DNA from 3 places in the Brenneria tiliae genome. Region 3 is predicted to be linked to each of the others. Evidence: predicted binding sites of a transcription regulator. Region 3 holds the regulator's gene; each other region holds the start of a gene.
The links. The regulator CRP, encoded in region 3, controls carbon source genes, mostly activating them, when cyclic AMP is high. The targets are predictions, from matches to a motif close to ATGTGANNNNNNTCACAT.
Positions count from the first base shown of each region.

Region 1: ydfZ (putative selenium delivery protein YdfZ) is a predicted target of CRP. The motif match lies at 4,552-4,569, and genes of this name have one in related genera.
Region 2: MFP24_RS16595 (nucleoside-specific channel-forming protein Tsx) is a predicted target of CRP. The motif match lies at 1,996-2,013, and genes of this name have one in related genera.

Region 1 is NZ_JAKPCB010000087.1:81,747-87,600, reverse strand. Features, by position in the region: gene MFP24_RS03140 (GntR family transcriptional regulator) at 148-882, shown strand; gene MFP24_RS03135 (LysR family transcriptional regulator) at 900-1,784, opposite strand; gene MFP24_RS03130 (tartrate dehydrogenase) at 1,893-2,972, shown strand; gene MFP24_RS03125 (esterase-like activity of phytase family protein) at 3,090-4,451, shown strand; gene ydfZ (putative selenium delivery protein YdfZ) at 4,701-4,907, shown strand; gene MFP24_RS03115 (GntR family transcriptional regulator) at 5,025-5,711, opposite strand.
Region 2 is NZ_JAKPCB010000100.1:302,624-308,477, forward strand. Features, by position in the region: gene nadC (carboxylating nicotinate-nucleotide diphosphorylase) at 1-868, opposite strand, end outside; gene MFP24_RS16595 (nucleoside-specific channel-forming protein Tsx) at 967-1,830, opposite strand; gene ampD (1,6-anhydro-N-acetylmuramyl-L-alanine amidase AmpD) at 2,254-2,829, shown strand; gene ampE (beta-lactamase regulator AmpE) at 2,826-3,680, shown strand; gene MFP24_RS16610 (amino acid permease) at 3,739-5,097, opposite strand; gene pdhR (pyruvate dehydrogenase complex transcriptional repressor PdhR) at 5,750-5,854, shown strand, end outside.
Region 3 is NZ_JAKPCB010000096.1:48,795-54,648, reverse strand. Features, by position in the region: gene MFP24_RS10245 (ABC transporter ATP-binding protein) at 1-838, shown strand, start outside; gene MFP24_RS10240 (ABC transporter ATP-binding protein) at 866-1,642, shown strand; gene ppiA (peptidylprolyl isomerase A) at 1,814-2,383, shown strand; gene MFP24_RS10230 (polysaccharide lyase) at 2,453-3,577, opposite strand; gene crp (cAMP-activated global transcriptional regulator CRP) at 4,226-4,858, opposite strand; gene MFP24_RS10220 (OsmC family protein) at 5,175-5,582, shown strand; gene MFP24_RS10215 (phosphoribulokinase) at 5,623-5,854, opposite strand, start outside.

The sequences.
Region 1 (5,854 bases), on a different contig from region 3:
CGCACGCAGCTCGATAAATGTACGGACACATGCAAATGTCCGTACATTTAACTCACTTGGGAAAATAAATATCCGGACATTTAAAGGGAAGTTTTTTTGGGCTTCTTTGTGATGCGGATCATTAACATTTATCGAAAGCCGTTACTTATGAAAGAATCGTTGTATAAGCGCATCGCGCGCGAACTGGTTCAAAACATAGCGTCCGAACATTTTCCCGCCGGTTCGCTGCTGCCTTCCGAGCTGGAACTGTGCGAGCAGTATCAGGTAAGCCGCCATACGGTGCGCGAGGCATTGCGCGAGCTGACGGAACAAGGATTGATCCTGCGGCGCAAGGGGATCGGCACCCTCGTTGCCGACAAGCCCGCGGACAAAGGGCTTAACCATCCGTTGGAATGCCTGGAGGATTTATTCTTTCTGGCCAAAAACAATCTGCGTGTGGTGAAAAAGATCGACGAAGTGGTCGCCGATTATGAGCTTTCGCAGATCATCGGCTGTAAACCGGGATCGCGCTGGCTGCATATCGCCAGTATCCGTGAAGACAGTGAAAAGAAAGACGCGCCGATTTGCTGGACGGACAGCTATGCGAGCACCACTTACGCCAAAGTGCGCCGGCTGGTGCGCAGCGATCCCTTTGCGTTAATCAGCGACTTAATTGAAAAGCATTACGGCGTGCAAAGCGAGGAGGTCCGGCAGACCATTTCCGCGGTCACTGTTCCCGCCAAAATCGCCAAATCGCTTGGCGTGGAGAGCGGATCGCCCGCGTTGAAAATTGTGCGCCGCTATATCGATCGCCATGGCAATACCTTTGAAACGACGATATCGATCCATCCGGCCGACAGATATACCTGCTCCATTGTGCTGAAGCGCCAGAGCAGCAGATAAAAGAAAAACAGCGCGCATCACCGCAAACACTCGGTTAAATAATCAATAAACGCAATAATTCGCGCCGGCACGTGTCGGCGCTGCTGGTAAACCGCGTGGATATCCGCCGCCGGGGTGGCGAAATCGGTCAATAGCGCCGCCAGTTCGCCGCGCGCGAGATAATCTCTGACGTCCCAGTACGAACGCAAAATAATGCCGTGCCCGTCAAGCGCGTAGCACATAATCACTTCGCCATCATTACTCGACAGACTGCCGCAGACTTTATGGGTAAATTCCTTGCCGTCCTGGTAGAAGCGCCATAATGAATAATCGCTTTCAAACTGCCGCAGCACAATACAGTTATGTTCGGACAGATCGGCCACCGTCTTCGGGGTGCCGGCGCGGGCAATATAGGCCGGCGACGCGCACAGCACCCGGGGATTATCCAGCAATTTCCGCGCAATCAAACGCGAATCGGGCGGTTTCCCCACGCGGATATCAATATCGATTCCGGCATCCAGCATGTTGACCGGCTGGCTGGAGAGCTGGAGCTGCACTTCAAGGCCGGGATGCAGGCGTGAAAAAGAGGAAATCAGCGGCGCAATGTGTCGACGGCCAAAGCCAAAGGAGGCATTCACCGTCATCTTGCCGCACAGCGAACGCTGATTTCTGGCGACGGCGCTTTCCAGTTCGGTGATTTCTTTCAGTATCGGCGCCGCCCCTTCGGCATAAAGAATCCCTTCCACCGTCAGGTCTAAACGTCGGGTGGTGCGTTGTATCAGCTGCACGCCAAGCCGCTTTTCCAACTGCGTCAGCCTCTTGCTGACCGCGGGCAGGGAAAGGCCAAGCTCGCGGGCCACCGCCGTCAGGCTGCCTAACGCTGCAATACGGCTGAAAAAGAACAGATCGTTAACCGATGACATGGATTCTTCTCTTAAATTCAACAGTAACTTGCCATTTAGGCTAATTGTTCACCATTTACCAAAGAAATACACTCGATTAAACCCTCTAATAGCAACAAGGAACCTCTGATGGCGCTAAAACAGCACAGCATCGCCGTAATACCCGGTGATGGCATAGGTAAAGAAGTGATGCCCGAAGGCGTGCGCGTGATCCAGCGTGCGGCGGAAAAATTCGGCATCGACATCCGCTGGGACTGGTTCGATTTCTCCAGCGCCGACTACTATCTCAAGCATGGGAAAATGCTGCCGGATGACTGGTTCTCCACCCTGAAAAATTATGACGCCATCTATTTCGGCGCGGTGGGCTGGCCTGAAATCGTGCCGGACCATGTTTCTTTATGGGGCTCGCTGCTGCAATTCCGCCGGGAGTTCGATCAGTACGTCAACCTGCGTCCCTGCCGGTTAATGCCCGGCGTCAAAGCGCCGCTTGCCGGGCGCGAACCGGGCGATATTGATTTCTACGTGGTGCGGGAGAACACCGAAGGCGAATATTCCAGCGTTGGCGGAACCATGTTTGCCGGCACCGATCGGGAAATCGTTATTCAGGAAACGGTGATGACGCGCGTGGGGGTCGATCGCATCCTCAAGTTTGCCTATGAACTGGCGATGAAGCGCCCGAAAAAACACCTCACCTCCGCCACGAAATCGAACGGTATCGCCATCACCATGCCATACTGGGATAACCGGGTGGCGGAAATGGCGAAACAGTATCCGCAGATCAAGGTCGATAAATTTCATATCGATATTCTGACCGCCAATTTCGTCCTGCACCCGGACTGGTTTGACGTGGTGGTCGCCAGCAATTTGTTCGGCGATATTCTGTCGGATCTGGGGCCGGCCTGTACCGGCACGATCGGCATCGCCCCTTCCGCCAACATCAACCCGGAGCGCCGTTTCCCCAGCCTGTTCGAACCCGTTCATGGCTCGGCCCCGGATATCGCCGGCAAAGGGTTGGCCAACCCTATCGGCCAGATATGGTGCGGCGCGATGATGCTGGAGCATCTGGGCTATGCGCAGGCCGGCGCGGCGGTACTGCACGCCATTGAAAGCGTCTTGTCTGGGGGCCCGCAGACCGCGCCGCTCACCCGCGATCTCGGCGGCAGCGGCAATACGGAAACCTTGGGAAGAGCGATTGCCGACCGGCTGTAACGCCGCGGCGCCTGTTTTTCATCACCGGCGGGCCGGTCGCCGTTGTCACCTAACTGTCACGTCCGTTGTTTATGCTGCGGTGGATTTCCCCATATCCACCGCATAAGAGCTAATACGATGAAAAATAATATGTTGTCGCTGCTGATGGCCGGACTGCTGCCGCTGAACGCCCTGGCTTCCGGCGAAAATGTCACTCGTTATGTCATCGCCTTTCCTGCGGGCGAACGCGTCGCTTACCAGGGAAGATTCGCCGGCCATTTCCCCAATGGTTTACCGGTTGGGGTGGGCTCAGGCCTTTATTTCAGTGGAAAACAGGGGAACGACCTGCTGTTCACCACGCTGACCGATCGCGGCCCCAACGCCGATGCCCCGCAGGTTGGCGATAAAGAAGCCAAAATCTTCGCCAGCCCGGATTATACCCCGTTAATCATGGATATCCGGATAAGCGCGAACGGCGCGCAGGCGCTCAATCCACGCCCGCTACACGACGAGCATGGCGCAATTAGCGGCCTGCCGCTGCCGGATAATTTGATTGGCACCACCAATGAAGTGCCGCTCAATGATGCGTTACGTCCTCTTGATACCGATACCCGCGGTCTGGATCCCGAAGGGATCGCCCCGGATGGCAACGGCGGCTTCTGGCTGTGCGATGAGTATGGCCCGTTTCTGATTCACGTTGATGCCAAAGGGAAAATCTTGCAGAAATTTGGCCCGACGCCCGCCGGCGCCGAACAGTCTATTGCGAGCGGATTACCCAATATCATCAAATGGCGTCAGCCTAACCGTGGCTTTGAGGGGTTAACCCGCCTGCCGGATGGCACCATGGTGATGGCGGTGCAAAGCACGCTGGATATCGACGGGAAAAGCAAAAATAAGGCGCGCTTCACGCGTCTGGTGATGTTTAACCCGAATACCGGCGCCAGCCGCATGCTGGGCTACCCCATCAATATCGACGGCTACAAGAAGGCTAAAGACGCCAAAATCGGCGATATCGTCGCGCTGGACAATCAACGCATTCTGCTTGTTGAGCAGGGAAACGACCAAAACAAGCAGATGCAGAACCGCATCTATCTGGTGGATTTTAGTCAGGCCACCGATCTGACGCCTTTTGACGCCGACGGAAAATCGCCGGAATTTGACGATGACGACCAGTTGGCTAAACGCGGCATTCGCCTGGCGCAAAAACGGGAACTGGTGGATCTGCGTAAGCTGGGCTGGCGGCAGGAGAAAGTCGAAGGGCTGGCGATGGTGGATAAACAAACGCTGGCGGTTATTAACGATAATGATTTTGGCCTGCAAGCCGTGCTGAAATCGCCGCGCAAAGAAAAGGACGAGGTTGCTGACTATCAGGTGATAAACGACGGCAAGCTGGCGCGAGACGGCAAGGCGGTCGATACCACGCTGGAAATTATACCGCTCCCTAAGCCGCAGTCTGAAAACGAACTATGGCTGATCACGCTGCCGCAGCCGATACGCTAACCGCTTGGAATTCCGGGAGTTGCCGCGCTATCCGACTGAAAGCTCGGCGCATTCCAATTGCCGCCGCCGGTGTTAACACAATATTGTCGCCAGGATAAAATAGTGATCTATATCTCATTTTTTAGCAAAGCCTGTTAATAGCGCCGGGATTCATAGACGGATTTTCTATAAAAACCGCAATCCGCTGGTGGTTACTTTTTGCGAGCAGTAGGATCGGTGCGGTTTTACCGTCAAACGAAGGAGGTTAGTGTGTACAAGGCGTATGACAGATATAGAAATCCGCTCGATCTCGGCTGCCGCGTTATGCAAAGCGATTCACGCCTGGTCGGCACCATTGCGGCCATTCATGCGGAAAATCTGAAACGTGAAGAAGTCCGGCGCGCCAAGTGCGTTGAACTAAAAGGCGTTAATGGGTACTTTGCCCCTCAGGAGCTGATGCGTCTCGGCCGTTCCTGATTTTCAGGACAGGCGGTTTTTATTACGCATAATTCTGATTATTCGGGCGTCGCTCCGTCGCCCGATATTGTGTTTCCCGTATAGGTTTTCTTATTCCAACCCGGCAAGCGCCGCGGCTCACGAATGCTCGAACCAATCGCTGTTCTGCTGGGCGATGGGCGTAATCGAGTAAATCAATTCCTGTAAGTGCGCACACACCGCCCACTCGGCCGCATCGGGATCGCGGGCCTTCAACCCATTGAAAATAAGATAATGCTGCTGAATAAGGCTCTCCGGCGGGGAGACCTGGCTCAAACTGAGGAAGCGGACTCTGTCCATGGTCGCTTTAATCGACTCAATGGTTTCCCACGCCAGCGGACAGCTGGCAATCTGGGTTAAAAACTGATGAAAACTATCGTCAAGGCTGAGAAACTCGCGCATCTGTTCATTCTGCGCGGCCAGTTCCTGGCGGCGCAGGTTATGTTCCAGCTTCAATAATTGCTCGTCGGTGACCATTTCCGCCGCGCGGCGAACGATGGCGCACTCCAGCGCCTGACGAATAAAACGGGCGTCGGCCACCCGTTTTTCGGAAATTTTCATCACGAAGGTGCCGCGCTGCGGCAGTATCTGCACCAGCCCGGCCTCGGCCAGCTTGATAAACGCCTCTCTCACCGGCTGGCGAGACACCGCAAAACGCATTGATATCTCTTTTTCGGACAGCAGTTTACCCGGCGGAATGGTGCATTCCACGATGTCTTTGCGCAACACGCGGTAAATTTGCTGGTTTACAGGTTCATTGTTGTTGATCTGAAAAGGAGTGTCCATACAGCCGCTTTTTTACTCAGAATAGTTATTGATTATGATACATGCATACTCAAGGCCGTATCTATCTTCTTTTCCCTATTGAATCTGGCGTAACGCCCGGCGATGGGGGTCATTACCGATAGCGGGATGCGCCATAATGCCGC
Region 2 (5,854 bases), on a different contig from region 3:
CCAGCGCGCGGACGTGCTTGGTCAGTGCGCCGACGGAAATATAGTCCACCCCGGTTTCCGCATAGTCGCGCAGCGTCTCGATCGTTACGTTGCCGGAGATTTCCAGCAGGGCGCGGCCCTGGGTGATGTTCACCGCCTCGCGGATGGTTTCCAGACTGAAGTTGTCCAGCATGATGATATCCGCACCGGCGTCCAGCGCCTGTCGCAGCTCATCAAGCGATTCCACCTCCACTTCCACCGGCACGTCGCGGCGCAGTAAAAAGGCGTTCTCCACCGCCTGCCTGATGGAGCCGGCCGCGATGATATGGTTTTCCTTGATCAGGAAGGCATCGGACAGGCCGAGCCGGTGGTTATTGCCGCCGCCGCACATCACCGCATATTTCAGCGCGGTGCGCAGCCCCGGAATGGTTTTTCGGGTATCCAGCAACCGGGTGCCGGTGCCTTGCAGCACCGAGACGTAACGGCTGACTTCGCTGGCCACGCCGCACAGCGTTTGCAGGAAATTCAGCGCGGTACGTTCCCCGGTCAGCAGCTGTTTGGCCGGGCCGGCGATATCGCACAGGGTTTGGCCGGGCGTGATGGCGTCGCCATCGGCAACGCGCCAGGTAATGGACGTCGCGCCGCCGAGCTGGGCAAAAACCTCCTCAAGCCAGCGTTTGCCGCAGAAGATGCCCGCCTCGCGGGTGATAATACGGGCTGAGGCCTGGGCATCCTGGGCTAACAGACGGGCGGTAATATCCTGAGAGGCATCCACCGCGCCGCCCAAATCTTCACTTAACGCCAGCCGGACGCTGGCGGGAATATCCTGCGCAATACGATTGAGCAGCTCGGTCTGGCGTTGTTCCTGACTGTAGCGACGCGTTGTCATCACAAAAAGCTCCGAAAGGGGATTCGGGGCTCTATGCTACCCTGTTTGAACGACGACATCCACAACGACTAGTTGTTATAATTCAAGGTGTTAAATTGTTAAAAACTGTAGCCCACCACCAAATAATAACCCCAGCCGGTTGATTTCACTTCAAATGGCCCCTGGCCGAAGTTCAGCTCGGCGCCGTCCGCCCACTGTCCGCCGTTGTGGAAATAACGGGCGACGACGGCGTAGTGCCAGTGGTCGTAGCCCAGCGACAGAATATGGCTGGAGGCGATGGAGTTGCCGGTGCGCGACCGGCCGTCCTTATTGCGCAGGTCCGAGCCGAAGTCAACGTTGGTGAAACCGATATAGGCGACGTTGCCGCCCCACAGCGCCCCTAGCGGATAGGAGTATTTCACCTTGAAACGGTAGCCGTCCCATTCGTTTTCATTGCCGGCGCCATAGTTCTTCCACTGGTATTTGGCATAGATATTGGTGGAAAGCGATAAATCGGTGCCGGTATCGATATCGTTGCCCAATCCCACGTACCAGGTGCTTTGCCGCGAATCGCTGCTGCGCCCGTGGTCGTAAATGATATTGTTGGCGACATACCACTCTTTAAACGGACCGACCCCAAGGTCGACGCCCGTCAGCTTATCGATGGAAAAGCGCGGTTCAATTTCCACGAACAGCGGCGAGCCATCGTCCCAGGCGCCGCGGTCGTTCGAGTTTCCCACGCCGAAGAACTTCGGCACGTCGACATAGCCGTAAAAATCGAACCAGTCTTTGCGGGCGAACGCCTCGTATTCCAGATAGACATCGTTATTCAGCTGAGGTCCGAAGCGGGTGTGATAACTCCCCACCACGTTGACGCTCTGATGCCACCAGTCGGAAAGATATTCCGGTTTATTCTCGTCGGCGAGAGCCGGCACGCTGTAGGACAAGGCGACCAAAGCGCCTGCGGCGAAAGCTTTTTTCATATTCATTTCCGTATAGTTGGCAAAGCGCGTTGTGAAGCCGGGTATTGTGAAATAAGTTTTTGTAATACCTGCAAAAAATCGCTGGCTATTTCACGTCGCCATTTTAAATAAAAATTGAAACAGTGCACGTTAGTTAACTCACATATTCATCAGATTTCATAAAAAATGTGATGTGCATCACTATTTTCCAGCGTCCGGAAGAGGCGTAACGCGGATCGCCTTTGCAGCGATTACCCTGTTTAAAGGCGATTTATGGCGGCGTGACAACGCGCGGGGAAACAATAAAACCTTTTTGTATCCAGCCGGTTAGGTATGGTGTTGAGAAATATGGTACTCTGTCGGCAGGCGCATTCCGGTTAAAAACCGTTCCCATTAGCGCGCCAGATTCAGCCCGGCAAACGACATGATGCGAGGTTATCGCCGATGCTTTTGGAAAATGGCTGGTTATCCGAGATAAAACATATTCCTTCCCCCCATTGCGATAGTCGCCCGGACGACGAAGCCCCTTCTCTGCTGGTGATCCATAATATCAGTTTACCGCCGGGGGAATTTGGCGGCCCTTATATCAATCAACTGTTTACCGCGACGCTGGATGCCGACGCCCATCCCTATTTCGCCGCTATCCGCCATTTACGGGTTTCCGCGCACTGCCTTATTCGCCGGGACGGGGAAATTATTCAATATGTCTCTTTTAACCAGCGAGCCTGGCATGCCGGCGTTTCTCAATATGAAGGTCGTGAACGGTGTAACGATTTTTCCATCGGCATCGAGCTGGAAGGGACGGATACGCTACCTTTTACTACAGAACAATATTATCAGCTGGCGGCGGTAACCCGGCTGCTGCTCAGCGCTTACCCCGTTACGCCGTCGCGCATTACCGGACACAGTAATATCGCACCGGGCCGTAAAACCGATCCTGGCCCGGCCTTTGATTGGGATTTATATCACCGCCTGATACAGGAAGGCCGGATAGATAATGACGGGAGCATAAACCGATGACGCTGTTTACATTGTTGCTGGTATTGGCGTGGGAGCGTCTGTTCAAACAGGGTGAGCACTGGCAGCTGGATCACCGTCTTGAAGCGGTGTTTCGCCACCTGCCGCCCCCTTCCTTACTGCAAACCCTGTTTCTGACATTGTGCTGCGTGGGGGGGGTATCGCTCTTGCTATGGCTGGCGGACGGCATCCTGTTCGGGCTGATTCTGCTGCTGCTGTGGATCGCCATCAGCCTGATGTGCATCGGGGCGGGGGAGGTGCGGCAGCACTATCGGCGATATCTACAGTCGGCCCGGCGCGGTGAAGTGGGCGCCAGTCAGGAAATGGCGGCGGAGCTGGCTTTGATTCAGGGCTTGCCCGTCGGGGTGGGAGAAAAGGAGCGTTTGCAGGAACTACAGAACGCCTTGCTGTGGATTAATTTCCGCTTTTATTTGGCTCCGCTGTTCTGGTTTATCGTCGCGGGCCCTTATGGTCCCGCCGCCATGGCCGGCTATGCGTTTTTACGCGCCCGGCAGACGTGGCTGGCGCGCCACCATACGCCGCTGGCTCGCGCGCAGTCAGGGGTTGACTCGCTGCTGCATTGGCTTGACTGGATCCCGGTGCGTCTGGCCGGTGTGACTTACGCTCTGCTGGGGCATGGCGAGAAGGCGCTGCCGGCCTGGTTCGCTTCTCTGGGGGATTTCCGTAACTCGCAATATTGGGTTTTGACTCAGTTGGCGCAATTTTCGCTGACGCGTGAGCCGCATATCGACCCGGTCGAAACGCCAAAGGCGGCGGTGGCGCTGGCGAAAAAAGTGACGCGGATACTGGTGGTGGTGGTGGCTTTACTGACGATTTACGGCGCGCTGGTATAGGGCCAAGAGGAAGAAAAATGGCCGAATATATCGGCCATTTTTTCGCGTATCAGGCTAATTACCGGGGCTGATTTTTCTTCCTGAGAGCGTAGCCGATACCCAGAATAACCACCCATACCGGGATTAGCAGCACGGAGATGCGAATGCCCGGCGTCAGGTACATCACCACCAGAATACCCGCCAGGAACAGCAGACAGATATAGTTGCCCAGCGGATAAAGCAGCGCCTTGAACTTGGTTACCGTTCCTTCGCTGTCTTTTTTCGCCCGGAACTTCAGGTGGGCGAGGCTGATCATCGCCCAGTTGATCACCAGCGCGGAAACCACCAGCGCCATCAGCAATTCAAAGGCTTTGCCGGGAATCAGGTAGTTGATCAGTACGCAGAACGCCGTGGCTAAGGCGGAAACCCCAATCGCCACCACGGGTACGCCGCGAGCGTCAACCGTTTGCAGCACTTTAGGGCCGTTGCCTTGTTTCGACAGGCCGTACAGCATACGGCTATTGCAATAAACGCAGCTGTTGTACACCGAGAGCGCGGCGGTCAGCACCACGATATTCAGTACGGTCGCCACCACGTTGCTGTTCAGTTCATGAAAGATCATCACAAACGGACTGCCGCCTTCCACCACTTTGCCCCACGGGTAAAGGGACAGCAGAATGGTCAGGGAGCCGATATAAAAGATCAGGATACGGTAGATAACCTGATTGGTGGCGCGGGGAATGCTCTTTTCCGGGTCATCCGCTTCCGCCGCGGTGATGCCGACCAGCTCCAGTCCGCCGAACGAGAACATGATCACCGCCATCGCCATCACCAATCCGCTGGTGCCGTTGGGGAAGAATCCGCCCTGCGCCCACAGGTTGGTGACGGTCGCTTCCGGGCCGCCGGTGCCGCTGAGCAACAGCCAGCCGCCAAACAGGATCATGCCGATGATGGCCGCCACTTTTATGATGGCGAACCAAAATTCCATTTCGCCGTAAATTTTGACGTTCGCCAGATTAATGGCGTTAATCACCAGGAAGAACACGGCGGCGGAAACCCAGGTGGGGATATCAGGCCACCAATACTGGACGTAAATCCCTACGGCGCTCAGTTCCGCCATGGCGACCAGCACATACAGTACCCAGTAGTTCCAGCCGGAGGCGAAGCCGGCGAAGTTGCCCCAATATTTGTAAGCAAAATGGCTGAAAGAACCCGCTACCGGCTCCTCTACCACCATCTCCCCCAGCTGTCGCATGATAAGGAAAGCTATCAGCCCGCCAATCGCATACCCCAAAATAACCGAGGGTCCGGCCATTCTGATTGTTTGAGCGATGCCGAGAAAAAGGCCGGTTCCCACCGCGCCGCCCAGGGCAATCAACTGGATATGACGGTTTTTCAAGCCACGCTTTAGCGCTCCGTCCTGTTGTTGACCATCCATCAAATTTAATCCTCTGCCTTGGTGAGTAATAAAGGCCGATGCGCTGCGCTCGGCCCTATCAACTCTTTTACGTTGGTGTAATTTTATTTTTACGATGAGATGTATACGGATATTGCTCAGCATCTACCGTTGGTCAGAGAATAGTGGCAAGCAAACAAGATTGCACTGATTTCTTCTGCTCTATAGACAAAAATTATAGTGACATCAATGTCTCACCGTTAAATTATCCTTTTCCTCGCCGGCTGGCTATTTTGTCCCCGTTTCAGCGATCGCCTTTTTCTTACCATAGAATAGAGTAGCCCGATTTCCTGGCTGAATTAGCGCGGGAAATCGCGTTGACGCGAGAGTGTAAATGAATAAAAAGGTGTTTATTTTGAATTTTAATTCACTTATTCGCTGTTTAAACGGTTCAGCAACGCCTTCTTTACGTTTCATAAAAGTTAAAATACAAACCGGGGTCGGAAAGGGGAATAGCGCAGGCGCGCTATCACTTTGCCGCATATCCTTGGTGCATTTGTTAAAATATGAGGAGATTGGTGATTTAGCCCCGTGTCCTTATGGACAGAAGGTGAATATTTTGTTACTTTAGCGTCACGTTTTTGAAATTGGTAATACCAATTGACTCCGCGCCATTCGCAGAGATGAATCCACCATGGCATACAGCAAGATCCGTCAGCCCAAACTGTCAGATGTGATTGAGCAGCAACTGGAGTTTTTGATCCTTGAGGGAACCTTGCGCCCCGGCGAAAAACTGCCC
Region 3 (5,854 bases):
CGGCGCGCCGTTGCTGGACGTCGCCAATCTGCGGGTAAGCTTCGTCAACGGCGGCGTGGTGACCGACGCGGTGCGCGGCGTCTCCTTTTCGCTCGGCTGCGAAAAGCTGGCCATCGTCGGCGAGTCCGGCTCCGGTAAATCCACCGTCGGGCGCGCCCTGCTGCAACTGCATCCGCACAGCGCCCGTATCAGCGCCGATCGGATGCGTTTCGGCGATATCGATCTGCTGCAGGCGGATGAGGCGCGCATGCGCCAGATCCGCGGCAAGCGCATGTCGATGATCATGCAGGATCCCAAGTATTCGCTGAATCCGGTGGTGTGCGTGGGCGATCAGATCGCCGAGGCGTATCTGGCGCACCACAAGGTTTCCCGTCAGGAGGCGAAAGCCAGAGTGATGGCGATGCTGGAGGTGGTGCGCATCCGCCAGCCGGAGCGGGTATACGGCCTCTATCCCCATGAGGTGTCGGGCGGGCAGGGACAGCGCATTATGATCGCCATGATGCTGATCACCGAACCGGAAGTGGTGATTGCCGATGAGCCGACCTCGGCGCTGGACGTTTCCGTGCGTTTGCAGGTGCTGGCGATGCTCGACGATCTGGTGGGCGAACGCGGACTGGGACTGATTTTTATCAGCCATGATATCAATCTGGTGCGCAGCTTCTGCGATCGGGTGCTGGTGATGTACGCCGGGCGCGTGGTGGAGTCCATCGCCGCCGCCGATCTGGATAATGCGCGGCATCCCTACACTCGCGGCCTGCTGAATTCGCTGCCGGATATCGACCATCCCAGAGCGCGCCTGCCGGTGATGAACCGCGATCCGGCCTGGATTAACGCCTAAGGAGCAGAAACGATGCATAACCGTCCCATGATTGAGGTGAACGATCTGAACCTCTCTTTCGGCCAGGGCAGCACGCGGAATCAGGTGCTGTACGATGTAAATCTTACCGTTAATGATGGCGCTATCTTCGGCCTGGTGGGGGAGTCCGGTTCGGGGAAAACCACGGTACTGAAATGTCTGGCCGGCTTGTTTAACCACTGGCAGGGCAAGCTGCTGATTGACGGCCAGCCGCTGGCGCACCGTATCGATCGGGGGCGCTGCCGCCGGGTGCAGATGGTGTTTCAGGACCCCTATGGCTCGCTGCATCCCCGCCATACCGTGGAGTCGATACTGGAAGAGCCGCTGTTGATCCATCGCTTTGCCGACCGCGACGACCGTATTGATGCGCTGCTGGAAAAGGTGGGGCTGGGAACGACGTTTCGCCGCCGCTATCCCCACCAGCTTTCCGGCGGGCAGCGTCAGCGCGTCGCCATCGCCCGGGCGTTGATCCTGGAGCCGCGGGTGCTGCTGCTGGATGAGCCCACCTCGGCGCTGGACGTTTCCGTGCAGGCGGAAATCCTCAATCTGCTGGCCGAGTTGCAGCAGCAGGAGAAATTGACCTATCTGCTGGTGACCCACGATCTGGGGGTGATTTCCCATCTATGCCATAAGGTGGCGGTGATGCAGTACGGCCGGATACTGGAAACGCTGGATATCGGCGACTTGACCCGCGATACGCCGAAAAATGCCTATACCACCATGCTGGTGGAGGCCAGCCGCCAGTACAGCCGCGATCTGGCGGTGCGTTCGGAACTTATGGGGTGATTTATCGGCTGGAGGCCGGCCGTTATGCCGGCCCTTACTCAGGGCGGCGGTTAACGATTGGTTACGATGTGAATTCGCTACGTAAAAAAAGGTAAATCGGTGGCGTTGCCGAGGGCGGGTATTTACAATCATTACGCTTTCTGTAACCAGTCTTATCCACAAGGAATTATCATGTTCAAACGTACTCTGGTTGCCGCGGCGGCCTTGATTTCACTTAGCGCTTTTTCCCCGCTGTTTGCCGCCACGGGCGTTACGCATGTGTTGCTGACCACTTCGGCGGGAAACATTGAGCTGGCGTTGGATGAGCAAAAAGCCCCGGTTTCGGTGAAAAACTTTGTCGAGTACGTGAATAACGGTTTTTATAACGGCACCACGTTTCATCGCGTGATCCCCGGCTTTATGATCCAGGGCGGCGGCTTTACCGATGATATGAAGCAGAAAGCGCCCAACCCGCCGATCAAAAACGAGGCGGATAACGGTTTGCGCAACCTGCGCGGCACCATCGCCATGGCGCGTACCGCCGACAAAGACAGCGCCACCAGCCAGTTCTTTATCAACGTGGCGGACAACGCCTTTCTCGATCACGGCCAGCGCGATTTTGGCTACGCGGTCTTTGGCCGGGTGGTTAAAGGGATGGAGGTCGCGGATAAGATTTCCCAGGTGCAGACGGAAAACGTCGGCCCGTATCAGAACGTGCCGCTCAAACCCGTGGTTATCCAGTCGGCGAAGGTCCTGCCTTAAGCTTTCTCTGATCGACCGTGTAAAAACGGGCGAGTTTACCCAACTCGCCCGAATTAAATCAGCGCGTCGTCATTGACAGGCGGAGGCGGTCAATACGGCAAGGTTCTTGCCGACGCCGGCATAGTTCGCCAGTTTATCTTTTACGCATTGCGCGGTTACCGGCGAGTAGCTATAAGGGAGTGCGGGGAATGTGCCGGTGCTGGTCCAGCTATCGGCATTGACATAGGCTTTGGAATCTTTGTCCCAGGTGATGCCGTAGGTGGTGAAATCGGCGGGTTTGGTAATGTTGTTGTTGCGCAGTTCCCATGTGCCGAAATTCGAGCCATCGTAACGGGATGTCACCGGGTTTTTCGCGTTCTCGAACCAGTTGCTTTCAATCAATGCGATGCCGTTCTGACGAACGTTCAGCCCTGAACTGGTGACGCCGGAATAGAGGTTGTTGTAGGCATGCACCTGACCGCCTCGTTGCAGCGGCAGCCGGGCGTTTACGTCGCTGTAGATATTGTGGTGATAGGTGAGGTTGCGTCCGGTATCGCTATTGCTGGAACCGCTTAAGCCGACCTTTTTGACGCCGTGAATGTAGTTGTAGGAGACGGTGACGTTGGTCGAGCCTTTTTTGATATCCACGGCGGATTCAAAGGTGGTATCGCCGTCCGGCGTGCCCTCGCACTCATGGTTTTTCGCGAAGATCTCGTTATGGTCGATCCAGACGTTCGGGGAGTCGTCGATGCGGATTGCATCGCCATCCTGGGCGCCTCCGGGCATATACCCCATGCGCATATTACGCACCACGACGTTGGAGGACTTGGTGATCCAGATACCGAAGTTTGCTGAGGAACCATTGCCGCCGAGGATGGTAATGCCTTTGGTAAACTCCTTGATCTCCACGCCGCGCGCCGCTTTGCTCCATTGACCGCAGATATCGGCTTCCGCCGCCTTGATTAAGTCATCTTCATTGCCGTTATAGGTGATGACTACGGGGTAGGCGCCGCCTGACACTTTTTTACCGCTTGAGTCCAGACGCGCTGCCGCGATGATATCGACAATGTCCTGCATCGAACCGGCCGTTTTATTGACGGCGCCGGAAACGTTGCCGCCGTCGGTGGTGGCATAGCCGCCGGTATCGGCCGCCATCGCTGGTTGGCAGGCAAGACATAACAGCCCGGCGGCGGCTGAAGGCAGTAGGTATTTCATAAGGATTATCTCCTGTTGGAATATAACTTTCGTTAAGGCATTTATCGTTCCATATGCCCAGGGTAATAAGGTTGGATTTTTCGCTAAAAATGGAATATCAGTTTTCAGTTTTATCAAAAACCCGCATCAGTGTTATCACAAAAATAAAACAATTCAATACGGTGAGTTCAATGCGTCTTTTGAATAATCGAAAGGAAAGGAGGGTTCTATGAAAGCTAAATTGCCAATTAAAATTACGCATAAGATATTTATTGTTTTATTATCAATAAGTTATATTCTCATGATGGTTTTTTTTATTTCCATAGGTTTCTGTTTTCAGCAATATATTCATATAAGGTGGATTTGTCTGAAAAATCCCCCCGGATATCCATATTAATAGGGATTTTCTTAAAATAAATAAAAATGGAGTTTTATTGATCTATATTAAAATATAACTTTATAAATCATGGCTGATTTTTATTTTGCCGATATTGAAAATAATAGATTAAGCCTGTTGGTAAGGCTATTTACATTGCCGGTAAATAATTTATTTTGATAATAAATACCCTGCTCATTAACTAAGGGGTAAATATGAGACCTGCGTTGATGGTGATAAAAAAAAGCGTGAAACTCGCTTCACGCTTTTTTGTTGTAGGGTAACGGAATGGTTTAACGGGTGCCGTAAACCACAATCGTTTTACCATGTGCGGAGATCAGGTTCTGGTCTTCCAGCATTTTAAGAATACGGCCCACGGTTTCGCGTGAACAGCCGACGATTTGCCCAATTTCCTGACGGGTGATTTTTATTTGCATGCCATCGGGGTGAGTCATGGCATCGGGTTGTTTCGCCAGGTTTAATAACGTCTGAGCAATACGGCCGGTAACGTCGAGAAACGCCAGATTACCGACTTTCTCTGAAGTTACCTGTAGTCGGCTGGCCATCTGCGCCGACAGGCGCATCAGAATATCGGGATTCACCTGAATCAACTGCCGGAACTTTTTATAAGAAATTTCAGCAACTTCACAAGCCGTTTTCGCCCGTACCCAGGCGCTGCGCTCCTGACCTTCTTCAAACAGGCCAAGTTCACCGATAAAATCTCCCTGATTGAGATAAGAGAGAATCATTTCTTTGCCTTCTTCATCTTTGATCAGCACTGCGACAGAGCCTTTCACGATGTAGTAAAGCGTTTCTGCTTTTTCACCCTGGTGAATCAGCGTGCTCTTCGATGGATACTTGTGGATATGACAATGAGAAAGGAACCATTCGAGAGTCGGGTCTGTTTGCGGTTTGCCGAGAACCATTCGCTATCATCCTCTGTTGTAATTCACTGCGCAAATCACAGGGCTCAGAGTTCCCTGTACGGCGTATTACTGCTAAACATTCAAAATTCGTCTAGGAAGAATGACGTCAGGGAATATACTGGAGCCTCTATCTGGCGACATCATCATCTCCCCGGTATCTGAGTTTGTCCAGAAAAGGCAGATTCTATTTTCGTTTGTAACACAGCTTGAAGGACCTGTCTTGTGTTGTCTCGCTTCAGCATGATGAAGCTTTGGTTATAGCGTGTTTTTGTACAGTAACGATATAAATTTTCAAAAAATTTTTAGCGGAGGCGGCATGCAGGCTCGAGTAAAGTGGATTGAAGGTTTAACTTTTCTTGGTGAATCAGCGTCCGGGCATCAGGTGCTGATGGATGGCAATTCGGGAGACAAGGCGCCAAGCCCAATGGAAATGGTGTTGATGTCGGTTGGCGGCTGCAGTGCGATTGACGTGGTGTCGATCCTGCAGAAAGGCCGTCATGACGTGGCGGACTGCGAGGTTAAACTGACCTCGGAGCGGAGAACGGAAGCGCCGCGCCTGTTTACCCATATTAATCTGCATTTTATCGTGACGGGCACAGGGCTGACGGAGAAAGCGGTGGAACGGGCGGTGGCGCTCTCCGCGGAGCGCTATTGCTCGGTGGCGCTGATGCTGGATAAAGCCGTCGAGGTCACGCACAGTCATGAAGTCCGCATAGCGGGGTAATCCTCGGCGTATCGCCCGCTGGTGCTTTTGCCGCGGCGGACTATTCGATTTTTTTCCCTTCCAGCAGGCGCTGCACCAGCGGCGCCATAATCAGCTCCATCGCCAGACCCATTTTCCCGCCGGGCACCACCAGGGTGTTGATATGGGAAATAAACGATCCCTGCAACATGGCCAGCAGATAAGGGTAGTCAATATTATCCAGTTCCTGGAAATGAATCACCACGAAGCTTTCGTCCAGTGAGGGGATCGACTTGGCGGCGAACGGGTTGGAG